DNA from 2 places in the Arthrobacter monumenti genome. Region 1 is predicted to be linked to the other one. Evidence: riboswitches for the same ligand, from Rfam matches in the RefSeq annotation. Region 1 holds a riboswitch; the other holds the start of a gene.

What was found. Region 1 has a riboswitch for S-adenosylmethionine ahead of ACX80B_RS03735 (bifunctional o-acetylhomoserine/o-acetylserine sulfhydrylase). Riboswitches for the same ligand answer to the same signal wherever they lie in the genome.
Region 2: linked by a shared signal. The riboswitch ahead of ACX80B_RS16395 (LLM class flavin-dependent oxidoreductase) and the one ahead of ACX80B_RS03735 (bifunctional o-acetylhomoserine/o-acetylserine sulfhydrylase) in region 1 are both predicted to bind S-adenosylmethionine.

Annotation. Positions count from the first base shown of each region.
Region 1 covers NZ_JBTNCY010000002.1:179,279-183,486, forward strand. Annotated here, with positions in the region: gene metX (homoserine O-acetyltransferase MetX) at 1-182, opposite strand, end outside; gene ACX80B_RS03735 (bifunctional o-acetylhomoserine/o-acetylserine sulfhydrylase) at 317-1,687, opposite strand; SAM riboswitch class IV at 1,698-1,864, opposite strand; gene ACX80B_RS03740 (VOC family protein) at 2,004-2,642, shown strand; gene ACX80B_RS03745 (hypothetical protein) at 3,028-4,011, shown strand; gene ACX80B_RS03750 (CPBP family intramembrane glutamic endopeptidase) at 4,180-4,208, opposite strand, start outside.
Region 2 covers NZ_JBTNCY010000012.1:75,931-80,138, forward strand. Annotated here, with positions in the region: gene ACX80B_RS16385 (S8 family peptidase) at 1-1,087, shown strand, start outside; gene ACX80B_RS16390 (isopenicillin N synthase family dioxygenase) at 1,255-2,283, shown strand; SAM riboswitch class I at 2,419-2,517, shown strand; gene ACX80B_RS16395 (LLM class flavin-dependent oxidoreductase) at 2,611-4,014, shown strand; gene ACX80B_RS16400 (NAD-dependent epimerase/dehydratase family protein) at 4,069-4,208, shown strand, end outside.

The DNA of each region.
Region 1 (4,208 bases):
CCGTCGGCATTCAGCGTCCCCCACGTTTCGAAACCGAGTACGACGCCGGGCAGCTCACCACCGGCCTCCAGCGGCAGGGTGCCGATCGGCAACAGCTGCAGAACGCCGTCGGGCGCGGCCTTATTGGGTTGGCGTTCCGCTGACGGCGTTTCCGAACCCGGGGCGCCGTCGTCGGGAAGCAGCCATAGTCCACCCTGCTGCGGCCACGAACCTGCCGCTGCGCGCGCTTCTGCGTGCAGTGGGTCATGAGCAGGCGCGCCAGCCCCGTCCAACGGAGCCGGCTCCTTCCATCCCCTTCGCAGTTGGGACGACGTGCTCACTCTGCCTTGGCCGCCCTGAAGCCGGCATCCAGGTCAGCCAGGATGTCCTCAATGTTCTCAAGCCCCACCGACAGTCTGACCAGTCCCGGTGAAACACCGGCGGCGACCTGCTCCTGATCGGAGAGCTGGCTGTGCGTGGTAGACGCCGGATGAATGACCAACGACCGGACGTCACCGATGTTGGCCACGTGCGAATGCAGCTCCAGCGCGTCGACGAAGCGCTTGCCGGCTTCCAGCCCGCCGTCGATATTGAAAGCGATGACCGCCGGGATTCCCTTGGGGCTGTAGGTCCGTCCCCGCTCGTACCACGGGCTGGAAGGCAGGCCTGCGTACGCGACGGACTCGACGGCGTCGTGCTTCTCAAGCCACTGTGCGACCTTCTGCCCGTTCTCCACATGCCGCTCGATCCGGAGGCTGAGGGTTTCGAGGCCCTGGGCGATCAGGAACGCGTTCATCGGCGCGACGGCGGAACCGAGGTCGCGCAGCAGCTGCACCCGCGCCTTGAGAATATAGGACAGATTGGCGCCGAGCGCTCCGCCTTCGCCGAGGTCGCGGCCAAAGACCAGCCCGTTGTAGGTCGGGTCCGGGTCGTTGAAGCCGGGGAACCGCTCAGGGTCCTGCGTGTAGTCGAACTTGCCGGCGTCGACAATTACGCCCGCGATGGCGTTGCCGTGCCCGCCCAGGTATTTGGTCGCTGAATGAACGACGACGTCGGCGCCCCACTCGATCGGCCGGATCAGGTACGGCGTGGCCAGGGTGTTGTCCACAATCAGCGGCACGCCGGCCTGGTGCGCGACCGTGCTGACACCCTCGATGTCGAGCACGTCCTGGCGTGGATTCGAGACCGACTCGGCGAAGAACGCCTTCGTGTTGGGCCGGACGGCATCGCGCCACTGGTCCAGATTGTCCGGATCCGCCACGAAACTGACCTCAATGCCCAGCTTGCGGAGCGTGTGCTGGAGCAGGTTGTAGCTGCCGCCGTACAGGCTGGGGCTGGCAACAATGTGATCGCCCGATTCGGCGACATTGAGAATCGAGTAGGTGGTGGCTGCCTGCCCGGAAGCGACGAGCAGAGCGCCGACGCCGCCTTCCAGGCTGGCGATGCGTGCCTCGACTGCTTCAGAGGTGGGATTGCCGATCCGGCTGTAGATCGGGCCGAGCTCGGCCAGGGCAAACCGGTCGGCGGCCTGCTTCGCGCTGTCGAAGACGAACGACGTCGTTTGGTAGATAGGCAGCGCCCGTGCGCCTGTTGCTGAATCCGGCTCTTGGCCAACATGGATCTGGCGGGTTTCAAAAGACCAGTTATTGCTCATGGAAGACTCCTGTCGATCGGGGCCGACAGAGCTTGGCTGGAACGTGCATTCCAGCACGAGATGTGACCCGCGCTTGCACTCAACCTTCTGGCTGAATGCCAGGTCTTCACCCGGGGCACCCCACCGCGGATGGAGGGTTGCCGGTCAGCAAGCCGGGGCATTGAATCTCATTCCCGTCCGCGCGGTTAAACCACGCCGGCGGTCTACAAGACTCTGCTGACACTCATGACCTGATTCAAGTGTGGGAAATGAATCGGCGGAGGGCAAGAATATGACATGAAGTGGCGTAACAATTACGTGCCGAGGGGTCTTGGACCGGCATTAGGTTGGCCTAAGTCGAGACGCGAATCACAACGTGTAAAGATGAACTATGCGCTTGGATCACATCTCATATGCCTGTGGACCTGACGGACTCGCCGCGACAGCTGAAAGGGTCGCCGACGCCCTCGGAATAGATGCCGTAAAGGGTGGTGTCCATCCTCGTTTCGGTACCCGGAACATGATCTTTCCCCTGACCGATGGCCACTATGCCGAAGTGGTGGAAGTGCTGGATCATCCGGCCTCGGACAAGGCGCCTTTTGGGCAGGCCGTCCGGGCCCGCTCGGAAGCCGGCGGCGGTTGGATGGGCTGGTGCGTTGCGGTCGATGACCTGACTCCGTTTGAACAACGCCTGGGCCGTGAATCCGTCCCCGGCAACCGCAAATTCCCCGACGGACGGGAGCTGGTCTGGCGGCAGATCGGCATCAAGGGTCTGATCGCCGACCCCCAGGTCCCCTACATGCTTAAGTGGGAGGGCGACCCGGATCTGCACCCTTCCAACGCACGGCAAAACGACGTGAAGCTGACCTCCCTGACCATCGCCGGCTCCGCCGCACGGGTTACGGAATGGCTCGGGACCGACGTCGGAAACCCGCTGGACGACGTAAAGGTCGAGTGGATGGCTCCGAACGGTACTCCGGGCATCATGTCCGCGAAGTTCGAAACTCCTACTGGCACCGTCGAGATCTAGCAGATCCTTCCTCGCCACCTTCCTTTGCTTCAGTTTGGGACAATTCGACAGGCGCGCGCATGTCGAATTGTCCCGGATTGAAGCTTTTCGCCGCTCTGGCTCCAGAACCGTGTATTCATCTGTCCAGTGACGCCGGTACCGGCCCTGTCGCCGACCTCAGTACTACACCGTTGTACCTACACCGTTCGCCACGCTCCTAGTTCGGACCCGTCCGCCACGCCCTAGTCATGAGCGATCCGCCACGCTCCAAGTCGATACCCGTCCGCACTCCCGGTTATCCGCCACGCTGATCGGTTCTCCTCCACAGAGGCGGGACACTGATGGGTTTTCCACGTCCAGGAAGATGGCGCTGTCGCTGGTCGGTGCCATACAGCACGCTGGAATCATGGCGAACGCTCTCATATCCGTCAGCGACTACGAACGAGCCGGAGAGAATCGAAGATCACTCGCACGTCAGGTGCAGCGTGGCGTCTTGGTCCGGGTAAGACCTGGTATCTATGCTCCCGCCCGCGAATGGCAGGACCTCACATGGTGGGACCAGTACCGTCTGAAAGTTGAAGCAGTCGCTCAAGGACCGGCATCCGATCCCATTTTTTCACGGCAGTCGGCAGCTTCGGTATGGGGCATTCCGTTTTTCGGTGCCAAGAACCATGTCCACGTCCAGGTTGGACCGTCTACCCATGGCCGTTTGAGCGCAGGCGTCCAAAGCCACCGGGACCTGGAATTGGAATCACCGGTCCAACGCAAGGAATTGTGGGTTACTACGCGTGCGCAAACTGTCATCGAGTTGGCCCTTTCGGTTCCGTTTCCACAAGCCGTCGCCGCCGCCGATCATGTGCTCAACGCAGACAGCGAGGAGTTGTTGGAATCACTCAGTAAGAACGAAATAATGGCCATCGCGGAACGACTGAATTCAAAGACCAAATTCAAGCGGGTTTCAAACGTCATGCGCTTTGCGGACGTACGCTCAGGTTCTCCCGGCGAATCCGCGAGTCGAGCCAATATGTATCTCGAAGGGTTCGTTCAGCCGGAGCTGCAGTACCGTGTCGAGGATGAGGACGGGTCATTGATCGGGATCAGTGACTTCTACTGGGAGGAGTTACGGCTGCTCGGTGAATACGACGGTCTGGCCAAGTACTCCCGTAATGAGTTTCTTCAGGGCAATCTGCCATCCGACATCCTGAACGCAGAAAAAGTCCGTGAGGATGCCATGCGGATGACCGGGCGCGGGATGGTCCGGTGGTTGTGGTCCGACGTGTGGGGTGCCGGACCTGATGCACCACCCAATCTTCCGGCGAAGCTGCGGGCAGCAGGACTGGCAACGGATAAGCGAAAACACCTCTGGTCCCCCGGACAGGAGCGGCGCTAGGACATCTTGGCTTCAGGTTGGGACATTAGCCATGCGCGCGCATGTCTAAATGTCCCGGATTGAAGCAGAAGCAGATCCGGAGGTGGTATTACCTGACCGGGCGGGGGCAGGGAACCCAACCAGTTCGGGGTCCCCTTCAGCGCGGGACCCTCTCCAACCTCTCCGGAGTTAGCCCAAGCCGAGGGCGTCGCCGAAGA
Region 2 (4,208 bases), on a different contig from region 1:
TCCTGCCCTGGCAGCCGCAGAGCAGCCGCTGGACAACGCGATGATCAACTTCGGTGTCAGCACCTGGCAGAACTGGTCGGCCATGACGCCTTCGACCAGTGTTGGTGTCGAGATCGACATCAACACCGATGGCAGGGCGGACTACCTCGCCCGGACCGGCATGGCAGCCGGACTGGATCTGGTGCTGGTCTTCCTCTACGACCTGGAAACCGGAGAGCAAGTCGGCCTGCAGGTCATGAACAACATGGCCGGCAACGCGGACTTCCAGACGGAGAAGACCAACCCGTTCGACACGAATGTCATGACGCTGCCGGTTGCATTCTCCGACCTGGGCCTCAACCCGGAAGCGGCGAAGGACATCAGCTACCGGGTAGTGACCACCAGTTACTACAGCGCTGACGAGGAAGGCAACGCCGTTCCGGTCGACTCCACTGATTGGATCTCCTACAACCCGGTCCGCCCGGCTGTATGGTTCGAGCCAGGCGAGTTCGACGGGCCGGCAGACCTGTTGTTCGACGATCACGAAGGCAACGGCGTCACGGCACACCGGGCCAAGCACGTAACCGATGCGCAGGCGCTGTTCCTGCACCTGCACAACAACACCGGCGCCATTGGTGCGGGAGATCCGAACTTGTACCAGGAGGAATCGCTGAAGACCTTCGGCGGTGCCGATGGCGGCAAGGCCGAGGTGTTGCCGCTCGAGGTCGGAACCACCGACGACGGCGGTGAGGACGACGGGAACGGCAAGCCGGATTTCGTCCCTGAGCCGGCGGACCGGAAGGACCTGAAGAAGGACAGCAGGATCGACCTCGGCCTGGACGATGAGAAGTTCCCCCGCGGATCCTCCGACGTCGTCCTGGAGAACCTCGACGCCGGCGCCTGGGTCCACGTCTACCTCAAAAGTTCCAGCCTGGGATGGCACGAGGTTTCCGCGGACGGCACCGTTACGGTGACGACCCCGGAAGACACCCGCCCTGGCCGGAATAAGATCGTGGTCTTCGACGACGAGGGCGAGCTCCTCGGTTGGGACAAGATCAAGGTTGTTGGAACTCCGCCGGACAAGCTGATGGAGAAGCAGGACGGCTAAAGACCTTGGGATGGGGTAACCCAGTCTCAGGATAGATGAGGGGCCCGGGCGGTATATCCGCCCGGACCCTTCGCCGTCCGCTTCACGCCCAACAGCGACGCCGGGAAGATGAATTAAACCGTAATGTTCATGCTTCTCATTGCGGCCGCCGGTGCTAGCCTGCGAACATGAATGCACCTCAGGCGACGATTCCCGTCCTGGATATGAGCACCGCCCGGCTGGCCGATGGCAGTTTCAATCCGGAGTTCATCGACCAGCTGCGCGATGCAGCCCATCGCGTCGGCTTCTTCCAAATCACCGGCTACGGCGCCGCCGACGGGCAGGTGTCCGCACTCCTCGATTCGATGAAACGCTTCTTCGACCTGCCTCTGGAGGAGCGGCTCAAGCTGGACAACCGGAACTCCCCGCACTTCCGCGGGTACACCCGGATGGGCACCGAACGGACCCAGGGGCAGGCCGACGCCCGCGAGCAACTGGACTACTCGCCGGAGAGTGAACCCGTCGCCGAGTATCCGCAGGATCAGCAGTATTGGCTGCTCCGTGGCCCCAACCAATGGCCGGACGAGGTTCAGCCGGGGCTGCGGGAGAACGCCATGGCCTGGGCGGAACTAATGTCCAACGTTGGCCAGGAGCTGCTCTCCGCCATCGGAGTGGGTCTGGACCTACCGGAGGATTACTTCGACGAGCCGTTTGCCGGCACTCCGCACTGGATGGGGAAGCTGGTGCATTATGTCGGTGGCGTCGTTGAGGACGCCGGCAACCAGGGTGTGGGAGTCCACGCGGACTATGGTTTTGTCACCTTGCTGTTGCAGGACATGGTCGGCGGGCTCGAGGTGCGGCCGCCGGAATCTGACGAATGGCTGCCCGTGGAGCCGATAGAGGGCGCACTGGTGGTCAATCTGGGCGAGATGCTCGAAGTTGCCACCGACGGCTTCATCACGGCCACTGTTCATCGCGTCACTGCTCCGCCGCCCGGCGTCGACCGCTACTCGGTGCCCTTCTTCTGGGCTCCGCGCCTGGACGCAATCATCGACCCGGTTCCGCTCCCCCGCGGCCTACAAGCTGCGTCCCGCGGCAGAACGGACGATCCGTCCAACCCGATGCTCTCGAGCTTTGGCGCCAATATGCTCAAGGGCCGGGCGCGCGCCCATCCCGACGTCACCGAAAAGTTCCACCCGCAGTTGCTTCCCAGGTAGGACGCTCGCCCCATTGCGCCGCGACCCGCATTGGATTCTCCACACCGTCCCATCCCTCCCCTGAGGAATCGCGTTACGGATTGTGACCGGGGAGAATTTTCGTTACACGGGCCATTTGGGGTCCAATAGAGGCTGTAACCATCCCGAGCGGCCGAGAGACCTGGATCGTTGAAGCCGCAGCAACCAAGTCGTGTTTCGACACGAAAAAGGTGCTACTGCCAGGACCGATGGAGAAGCATCAGCTGAAGCAGACTCTCCCGCCCTACCCGGCGCGGAGCTATGCGGCAGGATGTGCATTCCATGGGCCGATTCGAAGGAGCCCCTGCGATGACAACGAACGAGAACTCCCCGCGGCACGTCCGCTTCAACGCCTTTGACATGAACTGCGTCGGCCACCAGTCGCCTGGACTGTGGCGCCACCCGGATGACCGGTCCGCCAATTACACCGATATCCGCTACTGGACCGAACTGGCCAAGACCCTCGAGAAGGGCTTCTTTGACGGGATTTTCATCGCCGATGTGCTGGGTACCTACGACGCGTTCGGCGGCAACCGCGACGCGGCGGTGCGCTCCGCCGCCCAGACACCGGTCAACGATCCTGCACTGCTCGTCTCTGCCATGGCCCTCGTCACCGAGCACCTTGGCTTCGGCATCACCGCCGGCACCGCCTACGAACATCCGTACCCGTTTGCCCGCCGGCTCTCCACACTGGACCACATCACCAATGGCCGTGTCGGCTGGAACGTGGTGACCGGTTACCTGCCCTCCGCGGCCCAGAACCTGGGCGCGAAGGACCAACTGGAGCATGACGAACGGTACGACCACGCCGATGAGTACCTTGAGGTCATCTACAAACTGCTGGAAGGCTCCTGGGAGGACGACGCCGTCGTACGCGACCGCGAAACCGGCGTCTTCACCGACCCGGACAAAGTCCACAACATCGTCCACGAGGGCAAATACTTCAACGTCCCGCTGAGCCACATCAGCGAGCCCTCACCGCAGCGCACTCCGGTGATCTACCAGGCCGGCGCATCCCCCCGCGGCATCGAATTCGCCGCCGGGAACGCCGAGGCGATCTTCGTCGGCTCCCCCACCAAGACCCGGCTGAAGGAAACCGTGAAGAAGATCCGCGACGCCGTCGAAGCCGCGGGCCGAGACCGGCATTCGGTGCGCATCTACACACTGCTGACCATCATCACGGACGAGACCTCGGAGAAGGCAGACGCGAAGCACCAGGATTACCAGCAGTACATCAGCAACGAAGGGGCGCTGGCGCTGATGTCCGGCTGGATGGGCGTGGACCTGTCCGGCCATGACCTGGACGAGCCGATTGGCAATGTGGATTCGAACGCCATCCAGTCCGCGGTGACGAACTTCCAAAAGGTGAACGACGATGGCACGCCGTGGACCCTGCGTGACATCGCCGAGTCGGCGGGCATCGGCGGCTTGGGTCCGCGCATGGTCGGGTCCGGAGCGGAAATCGCCGAACAGTTGATTTCCTGGGTGGACGAGACCGACGTCGACGGCTTCAACCTTGCCTACGCCATCACCCCCGGGACTTTCGAGGACGTCATCGAATTCGTGGTGCCGGAACTCCAGAAGCGCGGCGCCTACCCCACCGAATACGTCGAAGGCACCCTGCGGAACAAGCTGTTCAACAAGGGAGACAAGCTGCCCGACGAACACAAGGGCAGCAGCTTCCGGATCGGAAGTGCGGCACTGGCCCACTAGGTACGGTTCGGGCGGCGCATTGTTGTGACGCCGCCGCATTGCTACCGTCAGAGCATGCGTATTGCGATCGTAGGGGCTACCGGAAACGTCGGGACGGCGCTGTTGCGGCGCTTCAAGCAGGCAGCAGCAGAGTACGACGGCGAGGTGGAGCTGGTCGGAATAGCCCGGCGGCTGCCGGACGGGAAGGCAGAACC